Regions from separate parts of the Pelorhabdus sp. sgz311002 genome, predicted to be linked through region 2. Evidence: riboswitches for the same ligand, from Rfam matches in the RefSeq annotation. Region 2 holds a riboswitch; each other region holds the start of a gene.

Region 1 (6,021 bases), on a different contig from region 2:
TCTTCGTCTCCTTTTTCCTAACACCTATTAATAGTCATAAAACAATTTTTATTCCAGAGCCTGATCCAAATCGGCAATAATATCCGTCACATCTTCCACGCCAACAGAAAGGCGGAGCAAGCAATCATCAATACCTAATTTAGCTCTTGTTTCCACCGGAATATCGGCATGGGTCTGTTTCGCCGGAAAAGTAATCAATGTCTCAACACCGCCGAGACTTTCGGCAAATTGAATGAACTTCACTTTTTCGAGTACTTGCAGCACAAGTTCCGGTCGCTCCACCGTAAAAGAAACCATACCACCATAACCAGAAGCTTGCTTATCTTGAACCGCCTTGCCGGGATGCTCCGCTAGACCAGGATAATAGACTTTCGTTACATGACGATGCTGGTTAAGCCATTCAGCTACAGCCTGAGCATTCTCATTGTGACGCTGCATCCGAAGCGCTAAGGTTTTCATGCCGCGAATCAGCAGCCAACTATCGCCAGGACTTAAAATATTGCCTGTAGCGTTTTGGATATATTGAATTTTTTCAGCGAGTTCGGGATCATTAGCTACAACAAGGCCGCATAATAAATCATTATGACCTGCTAAATATTTCGTACCGCTGTGAAGCACAATATCGGCGCCCAGTTCTAAGGGGCGCTGTAGACAGGGCGTTAAAAAGGTATTATCAACAATCAAATGAATACCTTTCGCTTTCGTAAGCCTTGCTGTTGCCGCAATATCGACAATATTCATTAACGGATTGGTAGGCGTTTCAATCAAAACTGCCTTGGTATTAGCTTGGATGGCTGCCGCAATATTTTCTACGTCAGTAGCATCAACATAAGTTGCGGTCAAGCCAAAGGGAGCAAACACCTTATCAATGACGCGATAAGTTCCGCCATAACAATCCTGAATCACCACAATATGATCGCCCGCCTTGTACAGCATCAACACTGCCGTAATAGCCGCCATCCCAGTCGCAAAGGCATAACCGCCTGCACCATTTTCTAAAATTGCAATTCCCTTTTCTAAAACTTCTCTCGTTGGATTTTTTGTGCGCGTATAATCATAACCAGTACTTTGCCCCACTGCGGGATGGGCAAAAGATGCTGTTTGATAAATCGGCGTACTAATTGCTCCTGTTTTCTCATCGCTGCGTACACCAATGTGCACAATTTTCGAATTCAATTTCATGATTTTCCTCCATCCTGTTGTAAAACTCACTTTAGAAACATTTACTTTTACTGCAATGCATACAAAAAGTCCCTTTCCATGAGGAAAGGGACATAACTTCCTTTCTCTCATCTTTCAGGATTTCTCCTGCTGGATTTAGCACCTTACGCGTAAAAACGCCGGTTGCCGGGTGTCATCGGGCCAGTCCCTCGACCACTCTTGATAAGAGTTTCGCTATGAAATTGTTAATAGTGTAACATTGCTTTATCTTTCTGTCAATGGAATGGAGTATAATTTTTTCTAAAAAGCGGCAACTACGGCTACGCCATATTTATCTTGAATAAATTTCTTCACCTCTGGCGAAGTTAAATATTCAGCAATTTTTTTGATTTCCGGGCGATTTTCATCCCCTTTTCTTACGACAAGATCATTGGCATAAGGGGAATTAGCATCTTCACGAAATAAAGCTGTTTTAGGATCTATTTTTGCTTCTAGCACATAATTGGTATTGATAACAGCTCCGTCGACATCAGGCAAAGCTCTAGTCAGTTGTGCCGGATCGACCTCAACAAATTTTAAGTTTTTCGGATTTTCGACAATGTCACGCGGTGTCGCGGCAAAAGTAGCTAACCCTTCTTTTAATTTGATTAATCCATTGGCCTGGAGCAAAATAAGCCCCCGATATTCGTTGGAAGGGTTATTCGATATTGCAATAGTGGCGCCATTTTTCAACTCATCCTTTGATTTAACCTTCTGTGAATAAAAGCCAATTGGTTCTACGTGAACCTTAGCTGCCACTGTAAAGTCATAACCTTTTTCCTTCGCAACAGACTCAAGATAAGGCAAATGTTGAAAATAATTACCATCAATCTGTTTATTCTGCAGAGCAGGATTTAATTGCCCTTCATCATCTAAAACAACGACCTCTAAATTAATTCCTTCTGCTTTTAATTTTGGTTTAATAAAATTTAAGATTTCAGCATGAGGCACAACGGCTGCGCCAATTTTGACAGTTACTTCTGATTTTCCTGTAGTCTGAGTGCTTTCTTTTTTGTCGCTGCCGCAGCCTCCCATACTCGTGGCTAATGCAACAACACCAAGTATGATAATCAGTTTTTTCCAAACTTTCTTTGTGAACATCCCCATCATCCTTCTCTCTTATCCTTTATTCAAACTTATAACGTTTACGATTAATCCGCCTAGCGAGCCAATCACCTCCCCATTGAATGCCTTGTACTAAAATGACTAAAATAATAACAGTGGCAATCATCACATCATCACGATAACGCATATAACCAAAGCGAATCGCGAGACTTCCTAGACCGCCAGCGCCAATGGCGCCAGCCACAGCAGTAAAACCAGTAATCGCGATAATTGCCAGCGTGACACCCCGGACTAAAGAGGGCAGTGCTTCTGGAATCAGAACTTGCGTGATAATAGTAAAAGGCGTGGCTCCCATCGCTACAGCCGCTTCAATTTTTCCAATCCCCACCTCTTTTAAGCAATTCTCAATAATACGTGCTAAAAAAGGCGCTGCGCCAATCGAAAGCGGTACAATCGCTGCCGTAGCCCCAAGTGTCGTGCCAATTAATAAACGAGATAAGGGCAATAAAATTACAATCAGAATAATGGAAGGAAAGGATCGAAAAATATTAATAATCGTTCCTAATATTTTGTTAATCCTAGGCGATGCCAATAAATTTCCTTTCTCGGTAATCACTAAAATAACACCTAGCGGCAACCCCAAAACCAAGGCGGCTAAGGTCGACAGTAACACCATATAAACCGTATCGCCAAGACCGATAAATAATAAGTCTAATAAGTCATCATTCAAATGCCTTCTCCCTCCCGAAAAATCCGCTTTGATTGAAACCCTTGCAGAATCTGCACAAATTTTTTAGCCGTGTCACTTTCTGGATTCATAAAAAATTTATCCACAGTTCCTGTTTCTACGATCTTCCCTTGTTCAATGACAGCCATATGATTGCAAATATGCTTTAAAACATCTAACTCGTGAGTAATCAGTACAATTGTTAACCCCAATTTTTGATTAATAGCTTTCAATAATTCTAGAATAGAATAGGTTGTTTGCGGATCAAGGGCCGAAGTTGCTTCATCACTTAGAAGTACATCTGGTTCATTTGAAAGAGCTCTGGCAATCCCTACACGTTGCTTTTGTCCACCGCTCAATTGCAATGGATAGGCATTTGCTTTGTCTGTCAAATCAACGAGTTCCAGAATGGCGGCAACACGTTTGGCAATTTCTGTTTGCGAATAACCAGCCACCTTTAACGGAAAGGCCACATTATCAAAAACCGTCTTGGCATCAAACAAATTAAACTGTTGAAAAATCATGCCGATCTTGCGGCGAGCCAGTCGCAGCTGTTGTTTATCCATCGTAATAATATCTTGACTTCCAATTAAAATGCTGCCAGAATCCGGCTCTTCCAGTCGATTCAAACAACGAATCAGAGTTGATTTTCCAGCACCGCTAAACCCGATAATTCCAAAAATATCACCGTCATTAATCTCTAGATTAATGTCTTGAAGCGCATGAACAGTTGCTTGCGGTGTTTGATACATTTTACTTACATTCTGAATGCGAATCATCAGCTTTCAACTCACTTTACTTATAGTCAACTGCCTATGCTTTTCAGCTTCCGGTAACAGGATCTTCTTTCCAACGTGTCACGCGTTTTTCAAGAGCCACCAACGTATAATTTAGAGCCACGCCTAGCATTGACATGGTAATAATAGAAGCATACATTGTAGGGATTTGATATTTCACTTCTGCATCATAGAGTAAAAAACCGAGGCCGGCATTGGCGCCAATCATTTCCGCTGCAATCAAAATCAAAATAGAAGTGGTAGCACTTAAACGAATACCTGTAAAAATAGCTGGAATTGAAGCCGGCACAATGACTTTGCTAAAAATAGTCAATTGAGATGTCCCCATCGAGCGAGCCGATTTAATTAACAGCGGATCGACACTGCGAACCCCAGCAATGGTATTCAGTAAAATTGCCCACTGCACACCCCAGAAAATAATCGCAACCTTCGAAACTTCGCCAATCCCAAAGAGCAAGATAAAGACAGGAAACAAGGCTAACGTTGAAGTCTGCCGAAAAGTCTGCAGTAAAGGATCAATAAACCGTTCAAAACCTCTAAACCACCCGATTAAAAGTCCCAAAGGAATTGCAATCGCCAGACCAAGACCAAAACCAATGACCGAACGTCTAAGGCTCACGGCAATATGCTTAATTAATTCACCGCTAAGAAGCAAACTCCAAAAAGCAGCAAAAACTTTCGAAAAAGGCGGCAAAAAAGTCGGATCAGCCAGACCAATTCTTGGCGCCACTTCCCATAGCAGCAAAAAAAGCAAAACTGCTAGTAGCCGATAAAATACAGAAAAAATTCTTTTGAACCACTTTTTCACATGCGCCACTCCCTGTATACCAGTTAAAGAAAAGAAATATCATCACTTTGTACTCATATTAATTGAAGCAAGCCTTTTTTTAATTCAAATCTACGGTCAGCTAAAGCAGCCTGCCGACAATCATGGGTGACAATGACAACGCCGGCTCCGTTTCGTTGCGCCTTTTTTAGATATTCCATCACAGTGACAGCTGAATCTGCATCTAAATCATTTGTAGGCTCATCCGCCAAAATGATCTCAGGTTCTAAGAGCAGCGCCCTAGCCAGAGCAACACGCCGCATCTGCCCAATACTCAGTTGCTCCGGCAAATAGGTAAGACGATGTCCAAGCCCCAACTCGCGCAGCAAATGTTCAGCTCTAGCCGTTGTCGCCGTTTTTTCCGCTTTTTGCTGCTGAAATAGCCAAGAAGGAACCAGTACATTTTCCAGTGCCGTAAGCGATCCGACTAAACGCGCTCTTTGAAAAACAAAGCCAATATTAAAACTTCTCAGCTTTGCTCGCTCTGACGGGCTAAGCGCCCCGGCTTCTTGTCCTTTAAACCATATTTCACCTGCACTGGGGTTTTGCAATAAGCCTAAAATAGACAACAGTGTTGTTTTCCCTGTTCCAGATTCACCAACAATGGATATCATTTCGCCTTTTTCTAGCTGAAATGAAACATCATATAAAATAGTTTCTTGGCCATAGAATTTTTTAATCTGGCGAATTCCCAGTAAAGATTCCAATTTTCCATCTCCTATCAATCAAACTCTCCCCGTGTCATAACCAAACTTGGCTCCACTTTACTGCTCCGATATGCGGGAATCCACGCGGCTAAAAGACCAATCGCCAGCCAAACTAAAAAAAGCAGAACCCCTATTTTGCCAACGACAAGAAAATCCGGATAAATAAACGGGAAAGATTCATAGGTTAATATGAAGCGCACCGCTCCTAAATAAAAAAGGTAACCGCCAATGAATCCAATTAAGGCCCCTAGTGAACAAAGCAAGCTAGTTTCTACAATAATCATGCGGGCAAGCGCCTTCGTTGTAAGCCCAAGAGCTAAGTAAAGTCCCCATTCCCCCTGTCTTTCAAGCGTCAGAGAGTAGAGGCGGGAAAAAAGCTGAATGACCGCTGAAATTACAACAATTAGAGCCACTGCCCAGAGCAGTGATCCAATAACAGTAAGCTGTTCATAAGTATGACGCTTTGCCTCAGCAGCAGAATAGGCATGAACAGGTGCTATTTTTTCCAATTTTGCAATGATCTCACCAATATTAGCATCAGGCTCTACTTCCATTAAAATAGCAGAGATCAACTTGTCCGGCGTGCCTTTTTCTTGCCAAACAGCTTGTAGATATGGTGACTTTGCCGCAATAGCCCGTGCTGTTTTTTGATTCATCAAAATCGAATAATCGAGACCCGTGCCTGTCGGAGCCATAATT
Region 2 (6,021 bases):
TTAGTTTTGAAATTTAGCGTTTATTGACGCGGCGGGCAAAAAGATCACCGCAAGATTGAACAAGTTGGACCATCACAATCAAAATAATAACAGTAATCAACATGATATCGCCGCGGAACCGTTGATAGCCGTAACGAATTGCCAAATCGCCGAGACCGCCGCCGCCGATTGCTCCGGCCATAGCGGAATAGCCGATTAAGTTGATGATCGTAATCGTAAGACCTAAAATAATACCAGACATGGCTTCAGGTAATAGTACTTTCGTAATGATCTGAAAAGGCGAAGCCCCCATGGATTGAGCAGCTTCAATCAGTCCTTGATCGACTTCCTTTAACGCCGATTCGATGATGCGGCCCACAAAAGGAATGGCGGCAATGCTTAAGGGGACAATGGCTGCATTGGTGCCGATCGATGTTCCGGCGATCATACGGGTAAGCGGAATGATCGCTACCATTAAAATAATGAAAGGGACGGAACGTGTTGCATTGACAATCGAACCTAATATGCGGTTTAAAGCTGGTTTTTCTAAGATATGTCCTTTATTCGTGGCGACAAGAATGACGCCGAGGGGTATGCCGAGAATCGTAGCAATGGCTGTTGAAATGATGACCATATATACGGTTTGTCCAAAAGACTCAGCCAGCAATTGAAGTATTTCTTGCGACATAGCCGATCACCTCGATTCCTAAATCTTTAGTTTGTAGATACTTTAAGGCGCTTTCAATATTTTCTTTAACGCCTGACAGTTCAATTACAAGAGTCCCGTAAGGCGTGCTGTCAATATGGTCAATATTGCCGTAGAGAATGCTAGCGTCTACATTGAAACGGCGAATCAAGCTAGCAATAATAGGCTCTTCAGCAGAAGCGCCGATAAAGGAAAGTTTTACGAGCAGATTATCACCAGTGACGCTCTCTTGGCGGATTTCACGACCGCTTAAGAGTTCGTCCAGATTGTTTTGCTCTAAAGTACTGATGAAATCACAAGTTGTAGCTGATTGCGGATTAGTGAAGATATCTAAGACCGGTCCTTCTTCGACAATATGACCGTTTTCAATTACAGCTACGCGGTGACAGATTTCTTTGATGACATGCATTTCGTGAGTGATAAGAACAATAGTAAGGTCTAATTTTTTATTAATACTTTTTAACAGCTGTAAAATCGAGTGAGTCGTTTGCGGGTCGAGCGCCGAGGTGGCTTCATCGCACAACAGAACCTTTGGTTGACTAGCTAGAGCGCGGGCGATGCCGACACGCTGTTTTTGGCCGCCGCTAAGCTGGGAAGGATACTGATTTGCTTTATCAGCTAAGCCGACAAGCTCTAAGAGCGGCAAAACCGCATTTTTAATTTCATTCTTACTTTTTCCGGCTAGCTCTAGCGGAAAGGCTACGTTGTCGAATACGCTACGGGAAGAAAGTAAATTAAAATGTTGGAAAATCATACTAATCTGCTTGCGAGCATCGCGAAGCTGTTTTTCGGTTAAGACCGTGAGATCTTGGCCAGCGACGAGAACTTCGCCTTCTGTCGGTCTTTCCAGCATGTTCATGCAACGGACTAAGGTGCTTTTGCCAGCGCCGCTCTTACCAATAATGCCGAAAATTTCTCCTTTTTCTACGGTAAGATTAATGTTTTCTAACGCGGGTATAGAACCAGCATCAGACTGGTATACTTTGGAGAGGTTTTTCAAAGTAATCATACATGTCACTTCCTTTACAAAATAGAAAACCTCTGCTCAGGGAGCAGAGGAAGTTAGCTTGTCATAGCAATCGCTTCATCTGCCAGGATATCATCCTGTAGGAATTGGCACCGTTCGTATTATACATATTTGCAAAATACGATGGTTGCCGCAGCTTCATTGGGCCAGTCCCTCAGCCAACTCTTGATGAATTACAAGTGTATGGAGTTGTTAGAATTGATAATAGCAAAGGATAGAATGTCTGTCAAGGGAGAAGTAATAAAAAAGTATATATTGAATATTCGAGCTATTTATAATGAGTTTAGTATCAGTTTAGTTGAAATTTTATAAATTAAAGAATAAAAGTGATAAAAAGAAAAAGAGATAAAGAATTAAAGGAAAGCAGGAACTGTTATTTCTTATACCGAATAAAGGAAACACATAAGAAAATGATGGGGGTTCAAGCTATGTCCATTAATCAAAAAATACAGGATCCGCATACGGATCAATTATTTAGAGCAATTCTTTCCATTGAGACACTAGAGGAGTGTTATCAGTTTTTTGAGGATATTTGTACAATCAGTGAACTCAAAGCAATGGCGCAGCGATTGGAAGTAGCCCGAATGTTGGAAAAAGGGGCTATTTATGATGATATTGTAGAAAAAACCGGGGCAAGTACTGCCACGATCAGCCGTGTCAAGCGTTGTCTCTATTACGGGGCTGATGGCTATCGGACAATTTTGCCGCGAATTGAAGCAGAGGAGAAGGAATAGAGTCTATGAAAACAGCGCAGTTTTTACCTCAAATTGCTTACGGAACGCGCGACTTTTTGCCGCAGGAGGCGAAACGCAAACGGATTTTAGAAGATCGGTTAGCTCAGCTTTTTGACAAATGGGGCTATGATGAAGTCATTACGCCGACCTTTGAGTATTGGGAAACTTTATCGATTGCTTCTGAAAGCAATTCCTACGAGCAAAATGTATTTAAATTTTTTGATCAAACCAATCGTTTGCTTGTACTTCGGCCGGAAATGACGACGCCCATGGCCAGAGTCGCTGCGACCCGTCTCAAAGAAAATGAAGCGCCGCTACGGTTAAGCTATATTGCCAGTGTCTTTCGGCAGGAGGAGTATCAGGCTGGCCGACAATGCGAATTCCATCAGGCTGGCGTAGAACTTATGGGTGTGCCCGGTCCAGAGGCTGATGCCGAAATTATTGCCTTGGCGGTAGAATCGCTTGCCGCCTGCGGCTTAAAAGAATTTCAGTTGAGCCTTGGTCACATGCAGTTTATTAGCGGCATGATGGCGGCAAGTCATTTGTCAAGCAGTCAGAAACAAAACCTGAAGAGACTCTTAATGTCTCGCGATCTCGTGGCGCTGCAAGCTGCTGTAACTGAGTCCAATCTGCCTGAGAATATCCAAAAGACGCTACTGGAACTGCCGCTTCTCCACGGCCGCGAAGAACTTTTGGCGAAAGCGGAAAAATTGGCCAATACGAAAGAAAGTGCTCAGGCGCTTTCTGATTTAACGCATATTTTCGAGCTTTTAAAAAGCTATGGCGTAGCCAAGTATGTAGAATTTGACCTTGGCATGATTCGCGATTTCGACTATTATACGGGAGTTGTTTTTGAAGGCTATACGCCGGGTCTTGGCTTTCCTGTATGCGGCGGCGGCCGCTATGATCAATTGCTGGCCTCGTTTGGACCAGGTGCGCCTGCTACTGGTTTCGCCCTAGGCATGGAGCGAGTTTTACTGGCTTTAGAGCGGCAGGCCGCAGAAGTGGCTGTTGCCAAAGACAATGTGTACATTGCTTGGCAAGACGGCGCTAGTGCTAAGGCGATCGCAAAAGCTTCCGCCCTTAGAAGTGAAGGTCGCCGTGTTGCCATGGCGCTTTGGGCGCAGGAGCGCGCCGAGGCTGAGAAAACCATGCAAGAAAAAGGCTATAGTGAGTTGATTTATTGTGACTAGCTGGCAACAGCGAATTCGCCAGCTTACAGCGGCTCTTGCCGCTGTGTTAACAGCGGAGGATCATCAGTTTGTACAAGAATATCTACAAGAAAAGGAACGAGCCTTATTTTATCAAATGAATCTTCCCGATCAATATCATGCGCTACAGGTCGCCTATAGCGTCCGGCGTTTGGCGATTTCTCATACAAAAAGCCGCTCTATTCAGCTGAATTTGCTGATTAGAGCGGCATTGCTGCATGATGTGGGACGATTGAAAGGCGATGTGACGACTTTCGATAAAATATGGACAGTCTTATTTGACTGTTTTTGGGAAAAGCGGGGAAGAAAGTGGGCCAGTCAGACAGCACTACCGCGAGATCATTGGCGACGGGCTTTATATCTGCATTATTGTCATGGCGAAGTGGGCGCTGATCGACTGCAAAGGCTAGGGTGCGACGAATTGCTTGTAGCTCTTGTCCGCATTCACCACCAGCCGCCGCGGGAAGCGGATTCGTTAGAACTTAGCTTGCTGCGGCAGGCTGATGAATTGCATTAATAGTTTTTCAGTAACCCTTGATGGGATCAATCTGATTGCATAATTCGCCCTTAGCAATAAACCGCGACAGATTATCAGCAAAAAGTTTAATGGCTCGATCCAGATAATAAGGCGATAGCGCTGCTACATGGGGCGTGATGATAACATTTTCCATATCCCAAAGCGGACTGTCTGACGGCAACGGTTCTACAGGAAAGACATCAAGTCCGGCGCCTTGAATCACACCCTCTTGGAGGGCTGCAATCAAATCTTGTTCAACGACGACGGGGCCGCGGGCAATATTAATAAAATAGGCTGTTTGTTTCATGGCGTCGAAGTGTTTTTGCGAAAAGAAATTTTCTGTTTCGGCAATGAGCGGTAGTGCCGCTACTACGTAATCACAATGCGATAGCATCTCAAAAATTTCATCAGGATGATAGAGACGATCAACAAAAATTTCTGTCGTCATTTCTCGTTTGGTAGCTACTACATTCATGCCGAAGCATTTTGCTTTTTTAGCAATTTCTCGGCCAATACTTCCCAGGCCGACAATACCAATCGTTTTTTCATAGAGTTCATCAGTGGGAACTCGTTTCCAGCGATGCTCCTGCTGTTTATGGCGCGACAGGTAGAGACCGCGGCTGAAGGACAGCATCATGGCGAAAACGTGTTCTGAGACGGGAATACCATGAATTCCCTTCGAATTTGTCAGAAAAACCTGCTTTTCTTTTAATTCGGGCAGATTTAGATTTTCTACACCGGCGCTTAACGCATGAATCCACTTCAAATTCGGCGCCTTAGCAAAGAGTTCTTCAATGTGCATAAAGCCCCAGGCGACAAGTATATCCGTGTCGGCAATTTCTAAGTGGGCTTCCGGCAGCGTGCTTGTGACGACTTCGATGGACGAATCGATTGCTGCAATTTCAGCCTTTTGATCATCAGACAGTGGATTTAAAACAAGAATTTTCATAAAGGATACCCTCCTAGCGAAGCTTCTTATTTGAGTTCATTTTAGGCTTAAACGATTTTTGGTCATAATTACTCATTCTACGACCTAGGCAAAAATTCCTATGAATGGAAAAGACCTTTCTTTCTAAACTTGACGAAAAAAAGAATTTGTGATAACTTATTAATAAGTTAATGCTTTAAATAACTAAAGAAAAGGCGTTTTAAGGAGGATTTTATGACTTCCAGCGATATGGATTATTTGACAATTGCCTTGCCGAAGGGCAAGTTATTTGATTTGTCAGCACAGAAACTTGCCGCTTGCGGCTATGACGCCGAAGGCTTAAAGGAAGACTCGCGCAAATTAATTATTACGAACGAAGCCAAGAAGCTGCGGTTTATTATTACTAAAACGGCTGATCTGCCTACTTATGTTGAATATGGCGCTGCCGATATCGGGATTATTGGAAAAGATGTTTTACTGGAAGAAAATCGTGACGTTTATGAACTTCTCGATTTAAAATATGGTTTATGCCGTCTTATGGTTGCTGTACCAGAGGCGCTGTTACAGCCCAAGTTAAGTGATTATGCCCATATGCGGGTTGCGACGAAATATCCGCGCGTGGCCGAGCGTTTCTTTCATGATAAAGGAATTCAAATGGAGTTTATTAAGCTGAATGGCTCGATTGAATTAGCGCCGATGGTAGGTCTTGCTGAGCTGATCGTTGATATTGTGGAAACAGGGACGACGCTGCGTGAGAATAAGTTGATTGAAGTGGCGAAAATTGCACCAGCCACAGCTCGGTTTATTGCAAATCGCGTGAGTTTCAAGATGAAATTTGATCGCATCCATGATGTGGTAGAAAAATTAAAAGTTTTAACCGAAGAGGAGGCTAAATCATGCTAGAGATTTTGAACGTTTC
Region 3 (6,021 bases), on a different contig from region 2:
TATTTTCTAGATAGATACAGGGACTTTGCTTCGGATTGTCTTTGTAGCTTACAAATACGTAACACTTGCTAATGGACATCGTAACCATCCCTCTCTAAATTTGTATTTAATTTAGATTATTCTAATTAGTTAAAGAAATTCCTGCTGTTAAAAAGAAAAAGACTTGACTGTTTTTACACAATCAAGTCTTTGTTAGACAATCCTATACTTATTTTACGGTTTTTGCCATAAGTTCAGCTAGTTTATTGGCAAATCCAATCGGATCTTCTGGGGATAGACCTTCAATCAAGAGAGCCTGATCATAGAGAAGTCGGCAATAATCAGCAAACTGCTCCGAAGAAGCATCTGTTTCGTAGAGATCTTTTAAAACGTTAAATAAAGCATGCTGCGGATTTAATTCTAAAATGCGGCTTGCTTTCATCATAGTCCGGTTCATTTCAGACAAGATATGTTCCATCGATAAGCTGATTCCTTGATCACTGCTGACAAGGCATACAGCACTTGATTTTAAGCGAGTGCTGATTTTTACTTCGGTGACTTTGTCACCGAGCTGGTCCTTAATCGCTTTAATAAACGCTTCATTTTCCTTCGCGAGCTCTTTCGTATCTTGTTGAGTTTCCGGTGAATCAATATCTGCTAAATCTAAGTCACCGCGACTTGCGGAATGAAAGTGTTTTTCTTTATATTCACGTAACGCTTCAATGGCAAATTCATCGACGCGATCAAAGAGATATAAGATTTCCAATCCCTTTTCTTTCAGCAGTTCTAGCTGAGGTAATTTGTCAATTGTATCATAATCTTTTCCTGTAGCGTAATAAATAGCTTTTTGTTTTTCTGGCATACGGCTAATATAATCAGCTAAAGTGGTGAGCTCATCTTTATTCTTGGAAGAAGGGAATAGCAAAAGATCTTGCAATTTTTCCCGGCTGGAAAAATCGGAATAAATACCGGCTTTTAAAGCAGTGCCGAATTCTTTCCAAAATTTCTCGTATTTAGGGCGATCATTATGTAGGAGGCGTTCTAATGATTTGAGTACGCTTTTCTCCAAATTTTTGCCAATCAATTTAAGCTGCTTGCTATGCTGTAATAATTCCCGGGAAATATTTAAGGAAAAGTCCGGTGAATCAACGAGACCGCAAACAAAGCGAAGGTAAGGCGGCAGCAAGTCTTTGCAGTTTTCCATAACAAAAACATGTTTAGAATACAAGGAGATTTTTGAAGCTGCGTCACGTTCATAAAAATCGAAAGGTGCATGAGCCGGGATAAAGAGCAAAGTGGTATATTCGACAGCTCCTTCGACACGAGAGTGAATGACTTCTAGCGGTTCTTCCCAATCATGGAACTGACTTTGATAGAATTTTTGATATTCTTCTTGGGTAACTTCACTTTTATTACGCGACCAAAGCGGTGTCATAGAATTTAAAGTCCGCACTTCTACTGATTCTGTTTCTGGGGCATCCTCAATAACTTTTCCTTCGTTATCAAGCGGTTTTTCTTTGTGGATGAAATTCATCTTTATAGGATAGCGAATATAATCGGAATATTTCTTGATGAGATTTTGCAGTGTATAGCGTTCTAGGAAATTTTCCTCGCCAGCTTCTTTGCCGCAGAAGGCGTCATGAAGCGTTAAAATAATGGTAGTGCCGCGAGTGTCTTTGTCAAATTCCTCGATCGTATAAGTTCCGTCGCCTGCTGATTCCCATTTTACACCCTTTTCTTGTCCGGGAGCTCGTGTCAGAAGCGTGACTTTTTGGGCAACCATAAAGGCGGAATAAAAGCCGACACCAAATTGGCCAATCAGCTCTGTATCAGAATTTGTGCCTGATTCTTTCATTTTAGCTAAAAAGGCCTTTGTACCTGATTGAGCAATTGTACCGATAGTGGCGATGACTTCGTCATAGGTCATGCCCATGCCATTGTCAGAAATCGTTAATGTTTTTGTACTTTCATCAGGGGATAGCAGAATTTCAAAGGTATCATTTCCTTCTAGTAAATTCTGATTGGTTAACGATGCAAACCGAACTTTATCAATGGCATCCGAGGCATTGGAGACCAATTCACGCAAAAAAATCTCTTTGTTTGTATAGATGGAATGGATCATTAAATCGAGAAGTTGTTTCGTTTCAGTTTGAAATTCGCGCGTTTCTTTTGCTTTAATTTCCTGTGTCACGGTAAAGCCTCCTAAAAGTATGGTGATTCTGTACTCTATTATTTTGCGAAATTCCCAACAAAATGGCAAGTAAAAATTTCCCATATCGGGAAATTTTCATTGACAGAGTTGTAGTTCCATGCTATTTTATATTAAAACAAATACGCTAAGTAGCTGATCAGAAATACTGAAGGCTCATTGTATCTTTTGAAAAATAAGGTGCAGTGGCCTTTTTTTGTTGTTTTATTTAAATGAACGGGGGGATTGTGATGAATACTCTATCTGATAAGCTGGCGAAGCTTGAAACAATGCTTCGTAGTTATGAAAGTGTAGTCATCGGTTTTTCTGGTGGGGTCGACAGTACTTTTTTAGCCGCCGCTGCTTATAAAATATTAGGTGAAAAAGCTCTTGCAGTTACTGCTTACTCAGCAACCTTGCCGCAAAGCGAAAAAACTGCTGCTATAGCGGTAGCCAAAGAAATTGGCATTCGTCACGAGTTGCTGCCAATCGATGAACTCGCTAGCCCTGACTTTAGAGAAAATGACGCAGATCGCTGCTATCATTGTAAAACACTGCGGTTTTCTGCGTTGGTATCCTGGGCTAGACAACATGAATTTCAATGGATACTCGAAGGATCAAATCAAGATGACCTCGGCGACTATCGACCAGGCATACAAGCTGTTTCAGAATTGGATCAAGTCGCATCGCCTCTGCTAGAAGCTGGTTTCACCAAAAAAGAAATTCGTCAACTTTCGAAAAAGTGGGGGCTGGCAACCTGGAATAAACCAAGCGCAGCCTGTTTGTCGTCTAGGGTGGCTTATGGCGAAGCGATAACTGCGGAAAAGCTTGGACAAATAGAGCAAGCTGAAGAGTATATCAGAAAGTTTTGTTCTGGTTCGATACGAGTGCGTCACCATGGGCAGGTAGCTCGCATTGAAGTCGAAGCGGAATGGATCCCCAGTTTATGTCAGGATAAAGTACGAGAGCAAATTGTAGTCGAGTTTAGGCGTCTTGGCTTTACTTTTATAACAATCGATCTTAACGGCTATCAAACAGGTAGTATGAATGCTTTGCTGCAACAGAATTGAGAAAATGATATAAATTACCGAATAAACTCTTATCTAGAGTGGTCGAGGGACTGGCCCGATGACGCCCGGCAACCGGCTTTTTAGCAAGGTGCCAATTCCAGCAGGAAATTTCCTGAACGATGAGAGAAGCGCAGAAACGTAAGAGCTTCTTTCAAATGGGCTCTTACGTTTTATTTTTTAGTCTAAGGGAGAGAAAACAGTATGCTAGAAAAACAAAATCAAATTTCGGTAAAGCAACTGGACCAGATTTTAGCTATTTTGCAACAAGTGTATCATGGACATCTTACGCTCACTTGGCAGAATTTCCGTTTGATTCAGATTGAACGCAATGAAAAAATTCGTCCTGATGAATCGTTAGGCTCATTTCGTAAAAATAGTGAACGTAGTAAGGAGTTTAAAGCGGTGCGCAAGGGGCTGGAAGAAGCCTGTGAAGGAATTGAGTATGGCCAGGTTACTATCGTAGTGAAAACAGGGAAAGTCGTCCAGATTGATCGGACTGAAAAACAACGTTTTACTGCTTTGGCAGGACTTGATGGCGATGGTATTTAGATTAAAACCACGGTATAATGAAACAAACTTGATTCATTATCGTAGAAAGAAAGGCGGCCACCATGATCTATGACATCGTAATTAGCGATGGTTTGCTTATTGATCCTGAAAGAGGGATGCGACGACGCGGCAATATAGGAATTTTCAACGGGAAAATTGCGGCAATTACATCAGAAGAATTACAAGGACGCGAGGTTCTCCCTGTGGCAGGGCGGATTGTTTCGCCAGGATTTATTGATATTCATGGGCATGTAGATCTTGACGATTATTGCGGTGAATTATCTTTGCGGCAAGGAATTACAACAACGATTGGCGGTAATTGTGGACTTGGCCCGCTTGATATAGAAGCGTTTTTTTCCGCGCAAGAAAAGCAGGGGTTTATTCTTCATCAAGCGGAAATGATTGGTCATTCGATTAGTTTGCGAAAAGCTGTCGGAGCATTGGATCCTTTGCAGCCAGCTACGGAAGAGCAGCTACAGCAAATGGAACTCTTTGTAGAACGAGCTTTTATTGAAGGGGCTTGCGGCTTGTCACTCGGGCTAGCCTATGCGCCGGGGACATCTGAGGCAGAAGTTATACGTTTGAGCCAAATTGCCGCTCGCTATGGGCGGGTTATATCAATTGACACAAGAATGATTACTGCCATTGATATGTTTTCTTTAGTGGAAGCGATCCAAATTGCACGGCAAACTGGAGCGAGAATTCAGGTGTCTCATTTAGTATATCAATATGGTACCGGTATGGTAGCAGAGGCATTGGCGCTTATTAACCAAGCGCGCGCTAGCGGGATTGACATTCGTTTTGACAGCGGTATGTATACACAGTGGGCGACGCACATTGGAGCTGTATTATTTAATGAAGAGTCCATGGCGTTAAATGGCTGGGGATTGGAAGATATTCTTGTAGTTACCGGAAAATATAACGGTCAACGATTGACGCCCGCTATTTATGAAGAATTGCGTAACGTAGATCCAGGGGCTTCTGTAGTTGTTCTTACAGGTATTGAAGAAGAAATTTATGAGGCTTTGCGTCATCCTTTTGCTATGCCATCCACCGATACTGGCCCTTATGCTAAAGGCGAGGGCCATCCCCAGATTGCCGGTAGCTTCCCGCGTTATTTGCGTAAGCTTGTGCGTGAAAATTACGAGTTGAGCTTACTTGAAGCGTTGCGCAAAGCCACGTATTTACCTGCTGAGACGTTGGGACTTACTTATAAAGGTAGGCTGCAGGAGGGCATGGATGCTGATATTACGATTTTTGATATTCGCACGATTTGCGATAAAGCTGATTTTGGAAGACCCGATGCCTGGCCGGAAGGGATTGATTATGTTTTGCTCGATGGACAGATTGTTTTTGCTGACGGCAAAATTCTAAGTCGTTGCGCCGGTAAAGCAGTACGTTCTCATTATCCTGTTTATGATTATCAAATATAATAGGACTTATGCAGCTGCACAATAAGGCAGCTGCATTTTTCTTGGGAAAATTCAGTTATTTGATTTGATAGACAGGAGAGTGGAAAAATATGTCGAATTAAAACGGAAAAAGAAGTATAGTGTTTTGCTTATAGATAAGGGAGGTTTGTAAGATGAACGCAAGTACTGTTTCTTGGCAGCGATGGCTATGGCAGAGAAGTACATTAGTCATTCTATTATTTGCGTTTCTCTTACTTTCCTTAGTTTGGGGCGGACTTTATTATAAAATACAAGCGGAACAGCAAATTGAGATTGAGCAGGCTATAAAAGAAACAAGCAATTTTGCCCGCGCCTTTGAGGAACATTCACTTCGGACGATTCGCAGTGCCGATCAAACAGTGCTGTTTTTAAAATATCAATATGAAACAGATGGGGCGATCATTAGCATTCCTCGTTATATTAATGAGGGTCGGTTGACCAATCAGCCCTTTGTATTATTGAGCATTGCTGGCGAGAATGGTGATTTATTATTAAGCAGCCAAGTGCCTTTTGTGCCCTCTAATTTAAAAGATCGGGAACATTTTTTTGTGCATCAAAAAGCAGATACGAATCAATTATTCATTAGCAAACCTGTTCTTGGCCGATCTTCCGGTAAATGGTCGATACAAATGACACGGCGTATTAATAAGCCCGATAAATCTTTTGGCGGGGTAGTTATCGTTTCCGTTGATTTAAATTACTTTACGAACTTTTACCGTCAGGTTCATTTAGGTGATAAATCATCGATTGCCCTTGTGGGTTTTGACGGGATTGTCAGAGCTAG
Region 4 (6,021 bases), 470 kb from region 2:
ATGCGAATTTTTAACTCTGATGGCAGCGAAGCGGAAATGTGCGGCAATGTGACGCGTTGTGTTGCCCGTTATGTCTATGAATATGGTTTCACAACGAAAACGAAAATTACGTTGGAAACCTTAGCTGGCGTGATTCGTCCCGAACTGATTATGAAAGATGGCAAGATTGAGACGGTTTGTGTCGATATGGGTGAACCCCGTCTGTTAAGAAAAGAAATTCCTATGACCGGCGATGGCGATAGTCAAGCTGTAAATATAGCAATTGTCGCTGATGGAAAAGAGTATTTGGCAACATGCGTGTCTATGGGAAATCCTCATTGTGTAATTTTTGTTGACGATATGGCTACCGTTGATTTGACTAAAGTCGGACCAGTCATCGAAACGCATCCTTATTTTCCCCGCAAGACCAATGTAGAATTTGTTGAAGTTCTAGGTCCCAAGGAAATGCGTATGCGTGTTTGGGAAAGAGGCGCTGGCATTACGCTCGCCTGTGGCACGGGAACAAGCGCTACTTTAGTTGCAGCTGTTTTGACCGGAAGGACGCAGCGAGAAGCTCTTGTTCATTTAGACGGCGGTGACTTAACGGTGGAATGGCGCGCCGATAACCATATTTATATGTCTGGTCCGGCTGTTGAGGTTTACTCTGGTGTGTATCATCGAAAAGTATAAAAGAAGTTTCATTTATGAAATAATATGAAAAAAGAGGGAAAAGTCAGAGAAATGGTGTAATAGAATAAGTAAAGTCTGTGTGTGGGAGAGTGAACCTATGAACAAGTATGCGAAAGCACTCGGTGCTCTATTAGGTTTGATTTTCTGGTGCTCGAATGTCTTTGCGGCCGCCTCTGCTAATGATAGCGGCGCAGCACAGACTTATGCTATTAAGGGCGTCCATTTAAGTGATGATGATTTCATGGCGCCTTGGCGCTCTTATGAAGAAAAGACGCAAAAACTAAACGACAGCGTGGATCAGGCTTATTGCTATACGCCCTTTCTCGTAGTAGCAATTGATGCTAGAAATAAACTGGCTGATCATTTGCCTGTCTATGTGCCAGAGGGAGAAAAGCTTTGGCAAGACTATGCCGGGTTTTTAACCTTTGCTGTTCAGTTGTACCAAACCGATTCGACCTTACCACAAGGCGTTGCTGTGTGGCTGGAACAAGATCAGAAGATTTTTTCTCCTGTTCAGTCCAATTTGCCCAGTGAGCTTAAAGTGGTTGCGCCAAGTTCTGCTCCCGTAGCAGGAGCGCCGAAACCGCGCCAGCTTTATTTGTTTGCAGCTTACTACTATTTCCCTGATGAAGGGATTTCTCATGATCGCCCTGTAATTTTATGCGTGGCGAATAAAGAGAAGAAATACCGTTTTTTCTTTGATATGAAAAAAATTCGTTAGAGAAAGAGAGGGGGAGATTTCCCCCTTTTTTCTTAGAAAAAAGGAAATCCACGAAAAAGCTCGAAATAGATTGATAATCAAAGCATGAATTCGTTTTTTTTGCTTACAATACTCCATGGTAAGGGATGGTGCAGATTAGTGCTTAAAAGTATGACAGGGTTTGGTCGGGGCGAATTTCTAGATGAAAGCCACCGACTTAGTATAGAAATTAAAGCAGTGAATCATCGATATAATGAAATTGTAGTTCGCATGCCGAAAAATTTAGCTTCACTGGAAGATAAGATACGCCGCAAGATTGCCGCAAGCCTTGCCAGAGGTCGGATTGACGTTTTTATTACAGTAGAAGAATATGGCGAAGCAAAGCGCAGTGTAAGGGTTGACAAAGAGCTGGCAATCGCTTACCATAAGGCGATAAGCGATTTGGCGACACTACTTAATATGACAGCAAGTGAATCAGTCAGTCAAATTTCCCGCTATCCTGACGTGCTGAAGGTAGAAGAAGTACGTGAGGATGTTTCTGTGCTTTGGCCCAAAATTGCCGCTGCCGCTGATTCGGCCATTCAGAATCTTATGAGTATGCGGATTGCTGAAGGCGATAATATTGAGGCTGATTTTATCAGACGGATTGCCGACATGAAGGAAATTTTGGCGAAGATTGAAGTGCGGGCGCCGCAGGTTGTCAGTGATTATCGGCAAAAAATTTCGGAACGGATGAATGAGTTTTTACAGCCTGTGGCGGTGCAAATTGATGAAGGTCGGTTGTTGCAAGAAGTTGCTTTATTTGCTGACCGTATTTCAATCACCGAGGAAATTGTCCGTTTAAAAAGTCATTTTGATCAGTTTATGACCATTTTAAATAGTGGCGAGGCTGTAGGTCGAAAGCTTGATTTTTTAGTGCAGGAATTTAATCGCGAAACGAATACGATTGCTTCTAAAGCCAATGATTATCAGATTGCTACACTCGTTGTGGAAATGAAAAGTGAGATTGAGAAGATCAGAGAGCAAATCCAAAACATAGAGTAGTAATATAAATGGTTTTGCAAGAATTTTGCAGGAGGAATCAGAATATGGAAATCAAATTAATTAATATTGGTTTTGGTAATATTGTATCAGCTAACCGGATTATTTCCATCGTGAGTCCTGAATCGGCGCCGATTAAACGCATTATTCAAGAAGCGCGTGACCGTGGTATGCTGATTGATGCGACTTATGGACGGCGAACTCGTGCTGTGATTATTGTTGATAGCGATCATGTGATCCTTTCAGCAGTTCAGCCAGAAACTGTCGCGCATCGGTTGTCAAGCAAAGATAGTGCTGAAGATGTACAGGAATAAGGGGGATATACAGGTATGACGCGGCGTCAGGGAGCGCTACTTGTTCTTTCCGGCCCCTCTGGAGCCGGCAAAGGAACAATTTGTAAAGAGTTACTTCGAAAAGCTTCAGCTACACTTCACTATTCTGTATCGGTTACTACAAGACCGATGCGGGTTGGGGAGGAAAATGGAGTCAATTATTGGTTTGTTTCGCAGGAAGAGTTTTTGACGATGCGTGAGCAACAAAACTTGTTGGAATGGGCGGAGGTTTATGGTAATTATTACGGAACGCCGCGACAATTTGTTGAAGAAAAACTACAGGCTGGCCAAGATGTCATCTTAGAGATTGATATTCAAGGCGCAATGAAAGTCAAAGAATCTTTTCCGCAAGGCGTTTTCATTTACATATTGCCGCCGTCGCTTACGGAATTAGAACACCGTATTGTTGGGCGGGGAACTGATAGTGAAGCGGTTATTGAGCGGCGTATGAAATGCGTCAAAGAAGAACTTACCTTTGCCCATGAATATGATTATGTCATTGTCAATGATGTAGTGGCGAAGGCGGTAAGTCAGGTTGAGGCTATTATGCAGGCGGAGCACTGTCGCATTATTCGTAATGAGGCGTTACTTGAACATATTTGCCTGTTTGGCAGTATTGACGAAGATGAAGAATTACCAGGCTGATTTTAGGAAGGAGATTTTCAAACATGATATATCCATCGCTTGATTTACTCGTAAACAAGGTAGATAGTAAATACACTTTAGTCGTACTGGCGGCGAAACGGGCCAGACAGATTATGGACGGGGAACCAACCTTGATCGACTGTCGTTCCAATAAACCGGTAACAATGGCGCTCGAAGAAGTCGCTTTAGGTAAAGTTTCCTACGAGCGGACAAAGGCAGGTATTAAATAGTGTCAATTCAAGGCAAGAATATTGTGCTAGGCGTTACAGGCGGCATTGCTGTTTATAAAGCGGTTGATGTAGTAAGTAAATTAAAAAAAGCCGGTGCCAATGTTCATGTGATTATGACGGAATCGGCAGCGAAATTCGTCAGTGCGCTTACGTTTCAGGAAATGAGCGGCAACCCTGTTGTTGTCAGCATGTGGAGCGAAGCGAAGCATTGGAATGTCGAACACATTGCACTGGCGACGTTAGCCGATGCGTTTTTGATTGTTCCGGCTACCGCTAATATTTTGGGCAAGATTGCGAATGGGATTGCTGATGATATGCTGTCTACGACAGTGATGGCGACAAAAGCTCCCGTTATTGTTGCTCCGGCGATGAATACGAATATGTATTGCAATCCTGTTGTGCAAAAAAATATGACCACTTTAAAAGAGCTTGGTTACCACTTTATTTCGCCTGGCAGCGGTCTATTGGCCTGTGGCACCGAAGGAGTGGGACGGTTAGCGGAACCTTTGGAAATTGTCGCTTTTGTACAAAACTTTTTTGCGCAGAAGAAGCCGCTTCTTGGTAAGACCATTTTAGTTACAGCAGCTGGCACGCGTGAAGCCATTGATCCTGTTCGCTATATTGGTAATCGATCCAGCGGGAAAATGGGCTATGCCATTGCAGCGCAAGCGGCGAAACAAGGAGCTCAGGTTGTTTTAGTATCTGGTCCTTCCAGTTTGCCGCAGCCTGATGGTGTTACTTTTTGTTCTGTTGAGAGCGCCAAAGAAATGCAGCAAGAAGTGCTAAAGTATTTTACGACTTGTGATGTCGTCATTAAGGCCGCCGCTGTATCTGATTATCGTCCGGTAACGGTAGCTACCCATAAAATCAAGAAAAATGACGGGAATTTAATCATTGAATTAGAGCGCAATCCGGATATTTTACGCGAATTGGGTACTATAAAAGAAAAACAGATTCTCGTAGGCTTTGCGGCGGAAACGCAGAATGTGGAAGCCTATGCAGCGAAAAAACTGGTAGAGAAGAATCTTGATCTTATTGTGGCGAATGACGTATCACAGCCAGGCGCCGGATTTAATGTTGACACGAATATAGCCAAGCTTTTATTCCGTGATGGCGCCATAGTCGAATTACCGCAGATGACGAAAGAGGCTTTGGCTGATCAAATATTAAATCATGTTTTCACAATTCTGCAAAAAAGCTCTTGATTTTTTTGCCATTCTACTATACAATTGCACTTGTGAAAATTTTATATTTTACTCATCAAGAGTTGGTGGAGGGACAGGCCCAATGATACCGCGGCAACCATTTAGTACAAGCTAAAACGGTGCCAATTCCGGCGAGAAATTCTTGCGAGATGGGAGAGCGAATGATTAAACTCCCATTTAGGGAGTTTTTCTTTTTTAAACAGCACAATAGAGGAGGGCTTTTTTTGAAAGAAAAACGTGTTTTATTTACATCAGAATCAGTTACAGAAGGACATCCTGATAAAATAGCTGATCAGATTTCTGACGGCATTTTAGATGCTATTTTAGAACAAGATCCTTTTGCTCGCGTTGCCTGTGAAACGCTGGTAACGACCGGTCAAGTCCATGTAGCCGGTGAAATTACGACGCAGTGCTATGCCGATATTCCTAAAGTTGTCCGCAACACCGTAAAAGAGATTGGTTATACTCGGGCAAAATTTGGTTTTGACGGTGATACTTGCGGCGTCCTTGTGTCGATCGACGAACAGTCGCCTGATATTGCTATGGGTGTTGATAAAGCGTTGGAAGCGAAACAGGGAGAAATGGATGAAATTGAAGCAATTGGCGCTGGCGACCAAGGCATGATGTTTGGTTATGCTACGAATGAAACTGATGATTATATGCCTTTGCCAATTTCCTTAGCGCACAAATTATCACGTCATTTATCGGAAGTTCGTAAAAATGGAACACTGCCTTACTTGCGTCCTGATGGAAAAACGCAAGTTACGGTAGAATATGTAAATGGCAAGCCTGTACGCATTGATACGATTGTAATTTCGACCCAACATGGCCCAGAAGTGGAACTAAAAACAATTGAACAGGATTTAATCGCACATGTGATTAAACCAATCGTACCAACGGAACTGCTTGATGATAAAACTAAATATTATATTAATCCGACGGGCCGTTTTGTTATTGGCGGTCCACAGGGTGACGCTGGCTTAACAGGCCGTAAAATTATTGTTGATACTTATGGCGGCATGGCTCGTCATGGCGGCGGTGCTTTTTCCGGTAAGGATCCTACAAAAGTAGACCGCTCTGGCGCCTATGCAGCTCGTTATGTGGCAAAAAATATTGTTGCCGCCGGCCTTGCTGATAAATGCGAAATTCAGCTTGCTTATGCGATTGGCGTAGCTCGTCCTGTTTCAGTTATGGTAGAA

The links. Region 2 has a riboswitch for S-adenosylmethionine ahead of AC0NJP_RS00230 (methionine ABC transporter ATP-binding protein). Riboswitches for the same ligand answer to the same signal wherever they lie in the genome.
Region 1: it holds a riboswitch for S-adenosylmethionine, as region 2 does, so the genes downstream of both, AC0NJP_RS13640 (trans-sulfuration enzyme family protein) here and AC0NJP_RS00230 (methionine ABC transporter ATP-binding protein) in region 2, are expected to answer to the same signal.
Region 3: it holds a riboswitch for S-adenosylmethionine, as region 2 does, so the genes downstream of both, AC0NJP_RS06340 (DUF2292 domain-containing protein) here and AC0NJP_RS00230 (methionine ABC transporter ATP-binding protein) in region 2, are expected to answer to the same signal.
Region 4: it holds a riboswitch for S-adenosylmethionine, as region 2 does, so the genes downstream of both, metK (methionine adenosyltransferase) here and AC0NJP_RS00230 (methionine ABC transporter ATP-binding protein) in region 2, are expected to answer to the same signal.

The regions. Positions count from the first base shown of each region.
Region 1 covers NZ_JBWBCL010000009.1:92,819-98,839, reverse strand. Annotated here, with positions in the region: gene AC0NJP_RS13640 (trans-sulfuration enzyme family protein) at 49-1,182, opposite strand; SAM riboswitch class I at 1,287-1,390, opposite strand; gene AC0NJP_RS13635 (MetQ/NlpA family ABC transporter substrate-binding protein) at 1,462-2,301, opposite strand; gene AC0NJP_RS13630 (methionine ABC transporter permease) at 2,327-2,995, opposite strand; gene AC0NJP_RS13625 (methionine ABC transporter ATP-binding protein) at 2,992-3,771, opposite strand; gene AC0NJP_RS13620 (ABC transporter permease) at 3,815-4,597, opposite strand; gene AC0NJP_RS13615 (ABC transporter ATP-binding protein) at 4,651-5,322, opposite strand; gene AC0NJP_RS13610 (ABC transporter permease) at 5,337-6,021, opposite strand, start outside.
Region 2 covers NZ_JBWBCL010000001.1:46,543-52,563, forward strand. Annotated here, with positions in the region: gene AC0NJP_RS00225 (methionine ABC transporter permease) at 14-667, opposite strand; gene AC0NJP_RS00230 (methionine ABC transporter ATP-binding protein) at 636-1,694, opposite strand; SAM riboswitch class I at 1,767-1,887, opposite strand; gene AC0NJP_RS00235 (YerC/YecD family TrpR-related protein) at 2,141-2,446, shown strand; gene hisZ (ATP phosphoribosyltransferase regulatory subunit) at 2,452-3,639, shown strand; gene AC0NJP_RS00245 (HD domain-containing protein) at 3,632-4,174, shown strand; gene AC0NJP_RS00250 (D-2-hydroxyacid dehydrogenase) at 4,182-5,123, opposite strand; gene hisG (ATP phosphoribosyltransferase) at 5,337-6,005, shown strand; gene hisD (histidinol dehydrogenase) at 5,999-6,021, shown strand, end outside.
Region 3 covers NZ_JBWBCL010000003.1:102,492-108,512, reverse strand. Annotated here, with positions in the region: gene AC0NJP_RS06355 (hypothetical protein) at 1-79, opposite strand, end outside; gene htpG (molecular chaperone HtpG) at 209-2,170, opposite strand; gene larE (ATP-dependent sacrificial sulfur transferase LarE) at 2,419-3,237, shown strand; SAM riboswitch class I at 3,264-3,363, shown strand; gene AC0NJP_RS06340 (DUF2292 domain-containing protein) at 3,439-3,786, shown strand; gene AC0NJP_RS06335 (N-acyl-D-amino-acid deacylase family protein) at 3,849-5,219, shown strand; gene AC0NJP_RS06330 (ATP-binding protein) at 5,372-6,021, shown strand, end outside.
Region 4 covers NZ_JBWBCL010000001.1:511,683-517,703, forward strand. Annotated here, with positions in the region: gene dapF (diaminopimelate epimerase) at 1-669, shown strand, start outside; gene AC0NJP_RS02645 (hypothetical protein) at 767-1,390, shown strand; gene AC0NJP_RS02650 (YicC/YloC family endoribonuclease) at 1,529-2,413, shown strand; gene remA (extracellular matrix/biofilm regulator RemA) at 2,458-2,724, shown strand; gene gmk (guanylate kinase) at 2,740-3,387, shown strand; gene rpoZ (DNA-directed RNA polymerase subunit omega) at 3,411-3,617, shown strand; gene coaBC (bifunctional phosphopantothenoylcysteine decarboxylase/phosphopantothenate--cysteine ligase CoaBC) at 3,614-4,822, shown strand; SAM riboswitch class I at 4,872-4,978, shown strand; gene metK (methionine adenosyltransferase) at 5,047-6,021, shown strand, end outside.